Regions from separate parts of the Rhizobium sp. NZLR1b genome, predicted to be linked through region 1. Evidence: riboswitches for the same ligand, from Rfam matches in the RefSeq annotation. Region 1 holds a riboswitch; the other holds the start of a gene.

Region 1 (7,991 bases):
CCACCATTCACCCCTTCGCCAGTTCTTTATCCACCGCCGAAACCAGCCGCGAATCATCCGCCGTCACATCCGGCGCGAAGCGGGCGGCGACTTTGCCGTCGCGGCCGATCAGGAATTTTTCGAAGTTCCAAAGAATGTCATCCTCGTCGCCACCTGACATGCCGTGGGATTTCAGCCGTTCACGCATCGGGCCCTCGCCTGTCGTCTTCACGCCAGACTTCGTCAGTTGCCGGTAGAGCGGATGCTGGGCTTCGCCCTTGACCGAGATCTTCGAGAAGATCGGGAAGGTGACGTCGTAGGTACTGGTGCAGAAATCGAGGATCTCGGCATCGGTGCCGGGCTCCTGACCCTTGAAGTCGTTGGCGGGGAAAGCGGCGATGACGAAGCCGCGTTCGCGCTTTTCGCCATAGAGCTTTTCGAGCCCCTCATATTGAACCGTCAGCCCGCATTTCGAGGCGACATTGACGACCAGGAGCACGCGACCCTTGTATTCGTTGAGCGCGGTTTCACGACCATCCACTGTTTTCACAGGAATATCCAACACGTTCGCCGTCACGGGAACCTCCAATTTTGTGGGAACATATTCGCCAAACTTAGCGATATCGCCGCCGTTGTCATCAGCGTCGGAATCAATTCCGCGTCAGCAGCGGTTCCGGGATAGCGACATGCATCAAAACGAAGAGCTAAAGCGCCGCGTGAATCAGTTCCACGCGATGCGCTTTAGCGGCCTGTGCCGGGATGAGACCTCTCAGGCGGGGGATGTTTCCTTCACGTCGTCGAGCAGGAAGTGCACAATGATATAATCCGTCTTGAAATGGCGGCCGCTGTCCGACACGGATTCGACGCTGCCGCCGTCCTTCGGGTGCCAGGTGTGGTAATGCGGGTTGGTGGTGATCAGCGTGATGGCCTTGCCTTCTAGGGCTTCCTCACCAAGCCGGAAGCGCATCTCGGCAAACGGCCAGATCCGTTCGTAATCCTCCATGCTGATGCGTGCCTTCAGCGCCTTGCGGTGCAGCGGTGCTTCGCCGGCCTCGGCCGGTGATTCTAACATCACCTCCTCGGCCCCGTTAACGATGGCGTTGAACTCTTCAGGCCACATGCGTCTCATGAAATCGCTCCTCCCGAGCTCTCGTCAGTCCACATGTGAAACTTAGCGATTTGTTCGAAAGAAGCAAATTCCCGTCATGTGGTTGTCATCGGCGTCGGCTGCTCCTACGTTCGCCGCAAACCACATCAGGGCCGTCAGACGCCCGTAATCCCGAGATCAGAGATGAAGACACGTGAAGACAGGCAGGCGCTCCGGGCGAGCACGCCGCGCACTCCGCTCAGCGCCCATCATATGGAAAACGCCCGTCTGCTGCCGGATCGTGGCGAGTTGCTCTACCGAATCCCGAACGGCGGCATCGGCGTCGAAGTGGGAGCGGCCTTCGGCGAATATACGGCGGAGATCCTGGAAAAGAATCGCCCGGCGCAGCTCTACCTCGTCGATCCCTGGTCGATGGATCGCTACAGCTCCGGCCTCGACGCAATCCACACGACGTTTTCTGCCGAGATCGAGGCCGGCAGGCTGCATCTGATGCAGGGCACATCGCTCGACAAGCTCGCCGAGTTCGAAGACGATTTCCTCGACTGGGCCTATATCGATACCGACCATTCCTTCGAGCTCACCTGGCAGGAACTGCTGCTTTGCGACAAGAAGGTGAAGCGGACGGGGCGGATTGCCGGGCATGATTTCTGCACCGGCAATACCGTCAAGCCGATCGTCTATGGCGTCGTCGAGGCGGTCACCAAATTCTGCAAGGATTACCGCTGGCAATTCGAGTTCCTGACGGTCGAATCACACGCGCATTTTTCCTATTGCCTGAAGCGGCTGTGATTTAGCTCATGCCGGAATATTGCGCGTCGGTGACCTGCTCCAACCAGTCGACATGCTTGCCGTCCAGCGCCTCGTGAATGGCGATGTGCGTCATCGCCGTGTCCGCGGCGGCACCGTGCCAATGTTTTTCGCCCGGCGAAAACCATACCGTGTCGCCGGCGCGGATCTCGCTTATCTCACCGCCCCAGCTCTGGACGAGGCCCCTGCCAGAGGTCACGATCAGCGTCTGGCCGAGCGGATGCGTATGCCAAGCGGTGCGGGCGCCGGGTTCGAAGGTGACCGAGGTTGCCCGCATCCGGGCCGGTTCGGGCGTCTCCATCAACGGATCCTGGCGAACGGCGCCGGTGAAATAATCGGCCGGCGGCTTCATCGAAGGGCGAGAGCCGACAGGTTTGATCTCCATGATCTTTCCTTTTCCATTCATTGCGGTTGAAGCCTTGTCGCGGAACGATATTTCATCGAGGCAACCAATCAAGGCCGGATTGACAATTGCCGCATAGTTGTCCGCCTGATAGGCCAATATCTTTCATCACCTGGAGGATTTTTCATGAAACACCATGCTTTCGGCCGCATGCCTTTCACCGTCACCGATGTCGGCTTCGGCGCTTGGCAGATCGGCGGCTCCTGGGGCGATATCAGCGAGGTGGATGGACGCGCGGCGCTTAACGCCGCACTCGATGCCGGCATGACCTTCATCGATACGGCTGACGTCTATGGCGACGGCCGCTCGGAAAAAATCATCGCCGACGTGCTGAAGGCGCGCGGCGGCCAGCGCCCGATGGTCGCCACCAAGGCCGGCCGCCGGCTCAACCCGCATGTCGCCGAAGGTTATACCAAAGCGAACCTCGAAGGCTTCATCGACCGCAGCCGTGAGAATCTTGCCGTCGACAGCCTCGACCTCGTGCAGCTGCACTGCCCGCCGCGCGAGGTGTTTTACCAGCCTGAGGTCTTCGAGAACCTGAACGCGCTGCAGGCGGCCGGCAAGATCAAAGGTTACGGCGTCAGCGTCGAAAAGGTCGAAGACGGGCTGAAGGCGATCGAATATCCTGGCGTCGTCAGCATCCAGATCATCTACAATATCTTCCGCCAGCGTCCCGACCACCTGTTCTTCCAGGAAGCTCGCCGCAGGAACGTGGCGATCATTGCCCGCGTGCCGCTGGCCAGCGGCCTTCTCTCCGGCAAGATCACCCGGGACACCCACTTTGCCAGCGACGACCATCGCAATTTCAACCGCAACGGCGAAGCCTTCGATGTCGGCGAGACTTTTGCCGGCGTGCCCTTCGAGGTCGGCCTGCAAGCGGTGGAAGAGGTGCGCAAGCTGGTGCCTCAGGGCGCCACCATGGCGGCCTTTGCGCTGCGCTGGATCCTGATGGCTGAAGCCGTCACCGTCGTCATCCCCGGCGCCCGCAATGCCGAACAAGCCAAAGCCAATGCGGCCGCAGCCGATCTGGCGCCCCTTACGGCCGGTGTCATGGCGGCAACACGCGAGATCTACACGCGGCTGATCGCGCCGCATGTGCATCAGCGCTGGTAGGGCTGGAGCGTCGCTATTTTGTCAGGGCTGCGGCAAGTCGAGTCAGGCCCTCATCCGGCTGCCGCCACCGGCCGGGGTCGAGCCATGGGTTTCGGCCCGTCCCTCGTAAACGAGACGAAGGGGATGTGCCGCAACCACTCGGTTCCCTGCCCACATCTAGCATGGCACCTCCCCTTTTCCCCGTTTTCCGGGGGAGAAGGTTAGGGTACCTCAGGCGGGTTTCCGCTCTTTGCGCATCTCGTTTCGCATGATGAAGAGTGAGGCGGAAAGGATGAGCACTGCGCCTAGCCAGAGGTAGCCGGCCGGCGCATAACCGAAGAACAGCCAGCCAGCCAGCACATTCAGCGGCAGCTTCAGATCGTCGAAAGGTTGAATGTAGGCGGCATCCGCTGCGGAATAGGCAAGCGTCAGGAAATACTGCGCTGCGGCGGTCAGCAGCCCCGCCAGCAGGAACAAGGCAAGTGTTGTACCCGTCGGCACTGCAAAGCCTGCCGCAAGCGCCAGCCCTCCGTTTATCGGCGTCAGCAGAACGAGCAGCCAGACGGTGATCGTCTCCGGTCGTTCGATGCCCGTCAGGCTCTTGGTGATCAGCGACGAGGCGCCCCACAGCAGCGCCGAGAGCACCGGCAAGAGTGCTGCCCAGCCAAAGCCGTCCGACCATGGCTGCAGGATGATCATCGCGCCGGTGAAACCGGCTGCGGTCGCCGCCCAGCGGGCCGGACCGACGCGCTCACCCAGGAAGAGCCGGGCGCCGAGAATGATGAAGAACGGCGAGGTCATCACCAGCGCGATCGCCTGCCAGATCGGCACCGCGGCAAGGCCGGCGACCCAGGCCTCGACCCCGAGCGCGGCAAGCACGACGCGCGCCAGGTGACGCCAGGGATAGTGCGTGCGCATCGCCGCCAGGCCGAGCCTGCGCAGGAACGGCAGCGAAAACAGGAAGGCGAAGCCATATTGCCAGAAGGCGGCCGAGGCCGAGGGAAAGGCAAGCTTCATCGTCAGCCATTGGGTGACGACGTTAAGAAGCGAAAAGGCGATGCCGGCAAGGACCATCCAGAGTGCACCGACAATGGCGCGGGACGGCTCGACCGCAAGAGAATTCTGACTCATGTCTTTCATCCAAAACCAGGGACCAACATAAATCAGGACGCATGAGCCACGAACAGGCGACGCAGGACACCCCGCCCTTCGCACGGCCGACACTCATTCTCTTCCATCCGGACTTTAACCGTCGGCTCCGGATTCGCACCGGATCTGCTGACCCTCCCCCAGCATTGGCGCGGAAGGCGGCGCTCGCGGGCTCAGGCAGAAACCCATACCGCCGGTGGGGAGTTTCACCCCGCCCTGAGAACAGAAATGTCGTAGATCAAAGCCCGCATGGCGGCAAGCCACGAAAGCAAGGGCCCAGCAAAGCAAAAGGGGTCCGACAAAGCCGAACCCCTTTCCAAATCCTGCACAGCCGGTCTCCTTTACGGCTGGCGGATAATCTCAGATCAGCCGTTGACGGCGTCCTTCAGGCCCTTGCCGGGCGTGAACTTCGGCACGTTGCGAGCCGGAATGTCTACCTCAGCGCCCGTCGACGGGTTGCGGCCCTTCGATGCGGCACGATGAGAAACGGTGAAGCTGCCGAACCCTGCAAGGCGGATGTCGCCCTTGTTCTTGAGTTCACCCTGGACAACGTCGAAAACCGCGTCAACAGCGGAAGCCGCGTCAGACTTCGTCAGTCCTGCCTTTTCGGCGACTGCGGACACGAGTTCATTCTTGTTCATGTTTCCACCCCTTTCTAAATGGTACGAAACGACTCAATATAAGCTAGGCGCCGAATAGGTATCATCAGGCCCGCCGGGAACCCAAAAGCCCTGCAAATCAAGGAAAAGCAAGCGTCTACATGACGTTTTCACAAAAAAGGCTGGCGTTTTCGCCAGCCTTTTTCCGAGTTTTCAGCCAATGGGGCATAAATGTGGCCGAGGCCACTCAATGCGCTATGGTTGCGCCCGTCTCGTCGAGGCCTTCGACCGATGCGATGACCGGCGTTTCCACCGTGCCGTCCCATTCGATCGGCTCCGGCCGCCGGATCAGCGCATGCTTGATCACCTCGCCCATGCGGGATACCGGGATGATCTCCATGCTGTTCTTCACGTTATCCGGAATCTCCGCCAGATCCTTGGCGTTCTCCTCCGGAATCAGCACCTTCTTGATGCCGCCGCGAAGGGCTGCGAGCAGCTTTTCCTTGAGACCGCCGATCGGCAGAATACGACCGCGAAGGGTGATCTCACCGGTCATGGCCACGTGCCTGTTCACCGGGATACCGGTCATGATCGAGACGATCGCGGTCGCCATGGCGACGCCGGCCGAGGGGCCATCCTTCGGCGTCGCGCCTTCCGGCACGTGCACGTGGATGTCGCTCTTGTCGAAGCGCGGTGGCTCGATGCCGAAATCGACAGCGCGCGAGCGGACATAGGAGGCCGCCGCCGAGATCGATTCCTTCATGACTTCCTTCAGATTGCCGGTGACCGTCATGCGGCCCTTGCCCGGCATCATCACGCCTTCGATGGTCAGCAACTCGCCGCCGACCTCCGTCCAGGCAAGACCTGTGACAACGCCGACCTGATCCTCGCCCTCGGCTTCGCCGTGGCGGAAGCGCGGGACGCCCAGATAGTCGGAGATGTTGGCAGCCGTCACATGCACGGACTTCGTCTTGCCCTTGATGATCTCGGTGACCGCCTTGCGGGCAAGCTTCATCAGTTCGCGCTCGAAGTTGCGTACGCCGGCTTCACGGGTGTAGTGCTGGCTGATGGACATCAGGGCGTCGTCGTTGACCGAGAATTCTTCCGGCTGCAACGCATGTTCCTTGATGGCCTTCGGCAGCAGATGCCGCTTGGCGATCTCGCGCTTTTCATCTTCGGTGTAGCCGGCGATACGGATGATCTCCATGCGGTCCATCAGCGGCGCCGGGATGTTCAGCGTATTCGCCGTCGTAATGAACATCACATCCGACAGGTCGTATTCGACCTCAAGATAATGGTCCATGAAGGTCGAGTTCTGTGCCGGATCGAGTACCTCGAGCAGGGCCGAAGACGGATCGCCGCGATAGTCCTGGCCGAGCTTGTCGATCTCGTCGAGCAGGAAGAGCGGGTTGGACTTCTTCGCCTTCTTCATCGACTGGATGACCTTGCCGGGCATCGAGCCGATATAGGTGCGGCGGTGACCGCGGATTTCGGCTTCGTCGCGAACGCCGCCAAGCGCCATGCGGACATACTCACGGCCGGTCGCCTTGGCGATCGACTGGGCGAGCGAGGTCTTGCCGACACCCGGAGGGCCAACGAGGCAGAGAATCGGGCCCTTGATCTTGGTGGCGCGAGCCTGCACGGCCAGATATTCGACAATGCGCTCCTTGACCTTGTCGAGACCGAAGTGATCGGCTTCGAGGATCTTCTCGGCATTGTTGAGATCGGCCTTGATCTTCGACTTCTTGCCCCACGGAATGCCGAGCAGCCAGTCCAGATAATTGCGCACGACGGTGGCTTCGGCCGACATCGGGCTCATCTGGCGCAGCTTCTTCAGCTCCGCATCGGCCTTTTCACGGGCCTCCTTGGACAGCTTGGTCTTGGAGATACGCTCTTCCAGCTCGCTCATCTCGTCGCGGCCTTCCTCGCCGTCGCCGAGTTCCTTCTGGATCGCCTTCATCTGTTCGTTCAGGTAGTATTCGCGCTGGGTCTTCTCCATCTGGCGCTTGACACGCGAACGGATGCGCTTTTCGACCTGCAGGACCGAAATCTCGCCTTCCATGAAGCCGAGGGCCTTTTCGAGGCGAGCCTTGACGCTGGTGGTTTCCAGCATCTCCTGCTTCTCGGTGATCTTGATCGACAGATGCGAGGCGACCGTATCGGCGAGCTTGGAATAGTCGTCGATCTGGCTGGCGGCGCCGACCACTTCGGGCGAAATCTTCTTGTTGAGCTTCACATAGCTCTCGAATTCGGAGACGACCGAACGCGACAAGGCTTCCAGTTCGACCGGATCGTCGTGCGGCTCCTCGAGCACATGGCCGAGCGCCTCATAGAAATCCTCGCGGCTGGTATATGTGTCGATCTCCGCGCGGGCGCGGCCTTCGACCAGAACCTTGACGGTGCCGTCGGGCAGCTTCAACAGCTGCAACACGTTCGCCACGGTGCCGACCTTGTGGATCGCGGAGGGATCCGGATCGTCGTCGCTGGCGTTGATCTGCGTCACAAGCATGATCTGCTTATCGGAACCCATGACCTCTTCGAGCGCACGGATCGACTTTTCCCGTCCGACGAACAGCGGCACGATCATATGCGGGAAAACCACGATGTCGCGCAGGGGCAGAACAGGGTAGGCAGTACTGCTCGCTACAGACGTTTTCTTCGTCATTTTAAGTCCTTTCCATCGTCCCGTTACCGGGCTCTCTGCGCGGCCGCTTGGGACCGGCCGGCACTCTCACTTGGCTCTACAAGTGGAGGTTCTGACTACGCTTTTCAAGCCACGCTAACGCCCGCGTTCCCCGGATGTGACAGCTTCATTACAACGGAACGCCAACACTATGAAGCGCGTGGCTGGACC
Region 2 (7,991 bases), on a different contig from region 1:
TGCAGGTCTTCCTCGACGCGCTGAAAGCATGGAAAAGCCCTTTGTGGCTGCCGCTGCATTGAGCCGGCCATCACCGAAAATTGAAACTACCGGCGTGGCCGGGCGTCCTGCGTCGGCCAAGCTGTGCTAAGGTTGCGCGCTTGGATGGCGCGGGGATCTGCCGATGCTGACGACAGTTGCGGTGCTTATGGGTCTTTCCGGCCTCGTCCCGGCAGCGCAGGCGGGGGGAAACGAGGTTGACGTGACCCTGGTCCTTGCCGTCGACACCTCGCGCTCGATGGATTTCGAGGAGATCGGCATCCAGCGCGAGGGTTATGTCGAAGCGCTCAAGCACAAGGAATTCATCGATGCGGTGAAGGGCGGTCTGACCGGCCGCATCGCCATCAGCTATTTCGAATGGGCGGGCTATGTCGTCCAGGATTCGGTGATCGACTGGCAGGTCATCGAGACGGAAGCGGACGCGATCGCTTTTGCCGAAAAGCTCGAAGCCCGGCCGATTGCCACGCAGCGGCGTACATCGATCTCCACCGCGATCGCCCAAGGCGCCAGCATGATCGTTTCCAGTCCGTTTCCGTCCAGACGACAGGTGATCGATGTGTCGGGCGATGGCCCGAACAATTCCGGAAATCCAGTCATATCCGCCCGCGACAAGGCGGTGGAAGCAGGCATGATCATCAATGGCCTTGCCATTATGCTGCGGCCCTCCGATGCGCCGAACGGGCTCGACACATATTATGCGGATTGCGTGATCGGCGGCCCCGGCGCCTTCGTGCTGCCGGTCCGCAACATCGAGGATTTCGCAGTTGCCGTGCGCCGCAAGCTGGTGCTGGAGATCAGCGGGTTTTCCCCGCCGGCAACGGTGCAGAGAATCACCGGCGCCGAGACCGGGGTCGACTGCCTGGTTGGCGAGAAACAGTGGCGGGATTTTTTCGAGCGGTGACGGCGGGCGCGTGCGCCGACGCCGAATGAATGCACGGAGCAGCGTTGGAGGTGTCCTTCGAGGCTACTGGCCTTCCTCCTGCGCACCTCAGGGAGGTGCGCAGGACGAAGGCATGCCTCAACAAGGGCTGTTTGAGTTCGCCGGAAAAGACCGCTGCCTATAGCGGCAGCTCTCGGCCAGACTGTTCACTGACCATGTAGTCGGCGTACCAGTCCGGCCAGCCCTCGTCGTGCTTGCCGCCGTTTCGCTTTTCGTGTTCGCCGTGGGCGGTCGCCGCGCGGCGCAGCGCTGATGCAAGGTCGCTCGAGGTCGCAAAGGCTGTCTCGTCGGCGTCGATGCGTCCCGCCAATCGCGTAGTGACCTCCTGGAATAGCCAGCCATTGCCATCGGGATCCTTGAACGAGGCGAAGGAGCGATAGCTGCGGTTTTCGGGATCTCGGCCGGCGATGCGCAGCCGTCCGAAGAGATAGGGCTCGTCCTTGCCGGCATAGACGCCGGCAGCGTCGTGGAACACGTCGCTGACCTCGACGCCGCGAGCGATAAGATCGCGGCGGGCGGCCTCGATGTCGGAGACGATAAGGTAGAGCCCCTGGGCGGAGCCAGGTGGCGCGGCGGTGACGTTCTTGCCGAAGATGATCGCGCAGCCGGAGCCGGGCGGGGTAAACTGGAGCACCCGGAAATCGGCATCATTGGCGAAGTCGGCGTCGAGCCGCCAGCCCAGGCTGTCGTAGAAACGTTTGGCGCGATCGACGTCGGAAACGGGGATGACGACCACCTCGAGCTTGGTGTCGACGGGCCGTGTTCGCGAATTTTCGATAGGGGTTTCACTGCGCATTGCATTGCTCATCTTCAGCTCCTTAAGGTTTGGGACGCATTAAGAATGGCGATACATGTCGGGGGTGAGTGGATCACAGCGCGGCGAGGGCGTCGAATCAATTATTCTGTCGGAATTGACCTGATGAAGACGGCGGGATCGGTCCCGCCGCCTCGGTTCGGGGGGGAACCGCCTTACGCGGCAAGAGCGGCGCGTGTCTTCCCGATTGTGAGCGCGGCCTTTGCGGCCTCCCGCCCTTTCTCGACGAAATGCGCGCGGTAGATCTGCTTATGGTGCTCGGTTTCCTGATACTGATGCGGCGTCAGCGAAATCGAAAGCACCGGCACGCCGGTATCCATGCCGGCGCGCATCAGCCCGTCGACCACCGCCTGAGCGACGAATTCGTGGCGGTAAATTCCGCCGTCGACGACGAAAGCGGCGGCAATGACGGCGCCATAACGTCCGCTTGCGGCCAGATCGCGGGAAAGCAGCGGCATCTCGAATGCGCCGGGAACATCGAACACATCGACCTGCTCGGGCGGCACGAGCTGATAGAAGCCGTCAAGGGCGCGGTCGACGATGTCGGCGTGCCAGCTGGCTTTGATAAAGGCGTAGCGGGTGGGTGTCATGGTAATCTCCTTTGGCGAACAGACACATCACCCAAGGCGATCACGAACGTGCCCGACAGCCGCAAAGGCTGGGAACGTGCGTTCTCTTTCATCCGGACTATGACCGTCGGCTCAGGCATCTCACCTGATCTGCTGACCCTTCCGAGGAAGGCGCTCGCGGGCTCGCAATCGAAACTGCATACCGCCGGTAGGGACTTTCACCCCGCCCTGAGAACGGCCGGGACAATAGGGGGAAGACGAAGGGCTGGCAATAGGGCGAAATGCTTGCATCGCGGAGGCGGGGATGGGGTGAGGCGATCGCCACCTTGCTGGCTGCACCCCCCAGAGAGCCTTTTCCTGAGGTGCGCCGCAGAGGCCCCGAAGGACGCGGCGGGTGCGCGGATGCTAGATGAAGGCAGGGAGCAGCGTTGCGGCGAGTGCTTCGAGGCTCCGCCCCACGGGCTACGCGCCTCAGCATGAGGGACGTTGGAGGATGCCGCGCCGGTGCCGGGCGACGGGGGCGGCGTGGCCCGACCACCCTTGCTGATCGGGTACTTCCGCCTACATGCTCACGCGAGGACACCCACGTCAAAACAGCATGACCCGCTGATCCCGCCCGCGGCGAGGCAGGCCATGACAACTATCGGAGAGCGTGATGCCAGAATCTTTCGTCGTTCACCGCGAGGCGCATATTGCGGCGCCGCCGGCCGCAGTGTTTGCGCTGATGACCGACCCGCAGAAGATCCTGCGCTGGATGGGGACGGAGGCAGAGGTCGAGCCGCAGCCGGGCGGGCTCTATCTTGTCAACGTCACCGGTGCCCGCTTTGCGCGCGGCTCGTTTCGCGAGGTGGTGCCGGTTCATCGCCTTGCCTACAGCTTCGGCTGGGACGGCAGCGAGGTGGTGCCGCCGGGGTCGAGCCTCGTCGAGATCGACCTGATCGAGCAGGGGGGCGGAACACTGCTGCGACTGACGCATAGCGGCCTACCGAGCGCCGATCAATGCGCCGGGCATGCGGAAGGCTGGGCGCATTACCTTGGGCGGCTGACCGAGGTCGCCGCCGGGCGTGACCCGGGTCCCGACGCATTTTACGGCAGGACATGAACGGTTTTTGCGGGCCGGTGGATGGCCCTGAAGCGCCTGCCCTTGCGGGAAAACCAGCTGGCCGGCGCTGCGATGAGCTGTCCGAAATCGCTTCTTTTTCTCCCGCAAACATGAACGTGAAGTTCATCTCCAGTTCAATTTGGCGGCCCTAGGGTGGGAACGGCTGGATGAATTGGAGTTTTCGATGAAGGCACTTTCTATCGCGGCTGCCTTGCTCGCTGGCAGCCTCTCGGTCGGCACAGCTGAGGCGATGCCGATGGGGACAATCAATGTCCAGAGCAATGTCACAAGCGATGTCACGAAGGTCGACTATGCGTGCGGCCGCGGCTGGCATCTGACCCGCTGGGGCGAATGCCGGCCAAACTGGCGACGCCCGCCGCCGGTGGCCTTTTACGGCGGTCCGCCCCGCTGGGGCTGGGAGCGGCGTCACCGGGATTGGGATGGTCCGCGCTGGCGCGATGATTGGCGCGGCGATCACCACCGCCGTTGGCGGGATGACGACTGAAGCCTTCCCAGGGGCAAATTGACGAAGGCCGGTGCGATATTTCGCCCGGCCTTTTCTCTTGAATGTTACGACTGTGATCAGGTCAGATTTTGCTGACCAGCCAGTACTTGCCCTCGATCAGTTCTTCGAGTTCGATCGGATCCTTGACGCCGAATTCATACCATTCGACAAGTTCCTTCGCCTTGCGGCTGCTCTCCTGTGCTGTCAGCTCGACCTGATGCCTGTCGCACCACCGCCGAAGGATCGACGTCAGCAGCGTCATGTCATTCCCATCCAGCGGATCTTTCGGCCAGAAAATCGTGCCCATCGTACCCCTCAATCACACGATGACGAACCGCCGCATAATGGAAGCAAAACGGCGCAAGTTTAAAGCGTTATTTTTTGCTTTTCGCCGTGATGGAAGAATCTCGACAGGAATTGTCTGCGTGGAATGGCTGAAGGGGTCGATGGGGCTTCAGAAGGCATCCTTGCGGACGTCCCGGGGCGATGTCATGTTGAAGCATGGATCTGCCATCTCCCCTTGCCTGGTTGGTTGATGAGGCCGGTGCCTCGCCTGGTCCCGAACGGTTTCTGGCCGAGCTCGGGCGCCGGCTTTTGGCTGACGGCCTGCCGCTTTCGGGCGGCGCGCTGACGCTTTCCGTGCCGCACCCAATCATCGCTCGGCGCACCTGGCTGTGGCGGGCCGAGACCGGGGCCGTCATTGAGGCGCTGGCCTTTGCTGCAGCTCCGCAGAGTGAGGCCGGGCGCGACTGGCTGGGTGGGCTCGGGCCGGTGTGGGAGAGCCGGATCGGGCCTGCACAGGATAATCAGGCATCGGACGGGCCGCTGCTTGGCTGGGCGGGAGTTGCCAACGGGGCAGGGGGCGGCGCATTCGGTGCGGCCGAGGCCAGTCTGCTGCGCGAAGTCGCGCGTTTTGCCGCAGCGCCGCTCGCCGCTTTGGCGGCGCGGGAGGCGCGGGCCGCGCTGCTCGAAGCCTATCTCGGCCGGCGCAGTGCTGCCCGGGTGCAGGCCGGCGCGCTTGCTCGCGGCACCGGTGAGACCATCCGCGCTGCCCTTCTCTGTGCCGATCTGCGTGATTTCACCGCGCTTTCGGAAGTGACGGAGCCGCAGGCGATGATTGCCGCGCTCGACGCTTATTTTGATCGCGTCGCCGGCGCAGTGCACGCCTTCGGCGGCGAGGTGCTGAAATTCATAGGCGACGGCGTGCTGGCGATCTTTCCGGTCACCGCGACGTCGGGCGAAGCAGACATCGCCCGGGGGGATCGCGAGGCCTGCGAGGCCGCCCTGCGGGCGGTCGCCGCCAGCCGTGCCGGCATGAGCCATCTCGACCAGGTGCGCCAGGCCCAGGGGCTGGCGCCGTTGCCGTTCGGCGCGGCGCTGCATTTCGGCGAGATTCTATGGGGCAATATCGGTGCGGCCGACCGGCTGGACTTTACTGCCATCGGCCCCGCGGTCAATCTGGTCAGCCGCCTGGAAGGGCTCTGCAAGCCGCTCGGAAGAAACGTGCTGATTTCGGGAGCGGTGGCGGCGAATACGACGACGGCCTTGATGCCGCTCGGAGAGCATAGCTTGCGCGGCATTACCGACCCTTGCGCAGTCTTCACCCTGGCAGAAGCTTAAGTCACGGACAGGGCGCTTGCAGTTATGCAAAGAAAATTTTGCAAAGATATCTTTGCAATGGTAAGCTTCTGGCATGAAGAACCCCCATCGCCAGACCGTCGCCCATTCAAAGCCGCCGCGCACCGTCAGCCGGGTCGTACCTGATCCCGTCGCGTTGAAGGCGCTGGCGCATCCCGTCCGGTTGCGCATGCTCGGCATGCTCAGGGTCGATGGACCCGCCACGGCGACGCAGCTGGCGGTGCAACTGGGATTGAACAGCGGTGCGACCAGTTATCATCTGCGCCAGCTTGCCCAATACGGCTTCATCGAGGAAGCGCCGCATGCTTCACGGCGCGACCGCTGGTGGCGGGCCAGTCACGAGCTCACCTCGGTGCCGGCAAGCGAGGCCGAGGGTGAAGCGCTGGATCTCGATCACGCCTTCAACCAGGCGGTCCTCTCCTTGCAGGTCGGCCAGATGCAGCAGGCGCTGGAGGAATATGCCGAACTGCCGGGGGAATGGCGCAAGGCGAGTGCTGCCAACGACATGATCATCCCGATGACGGCAAAACAGGCCGAGGCGCTGACCAAGCAGCTGACCGACATCATCCTCGAAGCGATGCGGGTAGCTCCGCCCTTGGGTGAGCCGGCACCCGGGAATATGGTTCCCTTCTCCATCATGCTGCATGCCTTTCCCTATCCGGGCCGGCTTCCGCATCGCGAAAAGGATGGCGAACCGTGAGAAGGGGCGGGCCTTTCCTAGCGCTTGCCGCAGCCGAGACGCTTTCGCTTTCCGGCACGCGGCTATCGACCATTGCTATTCCCTGGCTGGTGCTGAGCACGACGGGTAGCCCTTTCCTGACCGGGCTGACGGCGATGATGGAGATGCTGCCCTATGTCGTCGCCAAGGCGCTCGGCGGGCCGCTGATCGACCGCGTCGGCGCCAAGCGCATCGCCATCGTCTGCGATACCGCTTCGGTGGCCGCGGTGGGACTGGTGCCGCTGCTCGATTTTTTCAGCCTGCTCGGCATGCCGGTGCTTCTGCCCGTGGTCTTTGCCATGGGCGTGCTGCGTGGGCCTTCCGACGCCGCCAAGCAGGCAATGGTTCCCGACATCGCCGCGCTCGCGAATGTGCCGCTCGAACGGGTGACCGGCGTCGCCAGTGCGATCGAGCGGCTGGCCTCGACGGCGGGGGCGGCCGGCGCGGGCGCGTTGATCGGGCTGATCGGCCCGGGCCAGGCGCTCCTCGTCAATGCCGCCACCTTTGCCGCCGCCGCGCTGATCGTCGCAGTCGGCATCCCCGGGATGCGGCGCGCGCCCGAGCTATCCGGCGCACCCGACGTCCGACCGGCAGAAAGGGCTTCCTATCTCGACGATCTCCGCGAAGGCTGGCGCTTTTTGCGTGGCGATGCGGTGCTCGTCAGCATCGTCGCCATGGTGGCGATCACCAATCTGCTGGACCAAGCCTATCATGCGGTGCTGCTGCCTGTCTGGACACGCGATTCCGGCCATGGTCCGGAACTGCTGGGGGCGATGTTTGCGGCCTTCACCGGCGCTTCGATCGCCGGCGCGGCGATTGCCGCGGCGATCGGCGAACGGATGCCGCGCCTGATGGTCTATACCGTGGCGTTCCTCTTGACCGGATTTCCGCGCTTTTTCATCCTTGCGCTGGATGCGCCGCTCATCCTCATCTTCGTCACCTTGGCAATCGCCGGATTTGCCTCGGGATTCCTCAACCCGATCCTGTCGGCGGTGGTTTTCGAGCGCATCCCCAAGCCGCTGATCGGCCGCGTGACCGCGATGAATGCCGCCCTCTGTTTTGCGCTCATTCCCTTCGGCGGCCTCGTCGGCGGCGCGCTGATCAGCACGATCGGCCTTGCCGCGGCACTATTGCTCACCGGGCTTGCCTATCTCGCCGCAACTCTCTTTCCCCTTGCGCTGAAAAGTTTCCGTGGCTTCGACAAGGCTATTACCGATGCCGGTGCTTCCGTATCAAGGCGATGAGCGCGGTCTCTCGTGCCCCAACGCCTCGACCATCAGATCGACAAAACGATGGATGCGCGGTTCCAGCAGGTGCTTGTCGGGATAGAGCATGACGATCTTGGCGTCATCGGTTTCGAGGTCGGGGAGGACCTGCCGGAGACGGCCAGCGGCGAGATCGTCGGCGACGAGGAAATCGGGCAGGAGAGCGATACCCAGCCCCGCCAAGGCGGCGTCGCGGACCGCCTCTGCGCTGTCGAGCCTCAGGCGGCTGCGCCCCCGCGCCTTGATCCACGAGCCGCCTTTGCCGCGAAAACGCCAGCCTTGTCTTTGATTGCGGCTGGCGAAAATCAGGCAGTCATGGGCTGCGAGATCGTCGATATCGCGCGGCTCGCCGCGTTCGGCAAGATAGGACGACGAGGCGCAGAGCCGCGTCCTGTAGGTGG

Evidence for each region. Region 1 has a riboswitch for FMN ahead of HJB84_RS02525 (DMT family transporter). Riboswitches for the same ligand answer to the same signal wherever they lie in the genome.
Region 2: linked by a shared signal. The riboswitch ahead of HJB84_RS20510 (6,7-dimethyl-8-ribityllumazine synthase) and the one ahead of HJB84_RS02525 (DMT family transporter) in region 1 are both predicted to bind FMN.

Annotation. Positions count from the first base shown of each region.
Region 1 covers NZ_JABDWC010000002.1:43,242-51,232, forward strand. The annotation lists gene HJB84_RS02500 (glutathione peroxidase) at 8-556, opposite strand; gene HJB84_RS02505 (hypothetical protein) at 749-1,108, opposite strand; gene HJB84_RS02510 (class I SAM-dependent methyltransferase) at 1,271-1,876, shown strand; gene HJB84_RS02515 (cupin domain-containing protein) at 1,878-2,300, opposite strand; gene HJB84_RS02520 (aldo/keto reductase) at 2,424-3,410, shown strand; gene HJB84_RS02525 (DMT family transporter) at 3,621-4,520, opposite strand; FMN riboswitch at 4,612-4,766, opposite strand; gene hupB (DNA-binding protein HupB) at 4,904-5,179, opposite strand; gene lon (endopeptidase La) at 5,385-7,802, opposite strand.
Region 2 covers NZ_JABDWC010000015.1:19,673-27,663, forward strand. The annotation lists gene HJB84_RS20495 (LysR family transcriptional regulator) at 1-62, shown strand, start outside; gene HJB84_RS20500 (DUF1194 domain-containing protein) at 164-940, shown strand; gene HJB84_RS20505 (VOC family protein) at 1,098-1,787, opposite strand; gene HJB84_RS20510 (6,7-dimethyl-8-ribityllumazine synthase) at 1,949-2,383, opposite strand; FMN riboswitch at 2,460-2,602, opposite strand; gene HJB84_RS20515 (SRPBCC domain-containing protein) at 3,018-3,464, shown strand; gene HJB84_RS20520 (GCG_CRPN prefix-to-repeats domain-containing protein) at 3,649-3,969, shown strand; gene HJB84_RS20525 (hypothetical protein) at 4,052-4,276, opposite strand; gene HJB84_RS20530 (adenylate/guanylate cyclase domain-containing protein) at 4,471-5,589, shown strand; gene HJB84_RS20535 (helix-turn-helix transcriptional regulator) at 5,663-6,307, shown strand; gene HJB84_RS20540 (MFS transporter) at 6,304-7,569, shown strand; gene HJB84_RS20545 (LysR family transcriptional regulator) at 7,558-7,991, opposite strand, start outside.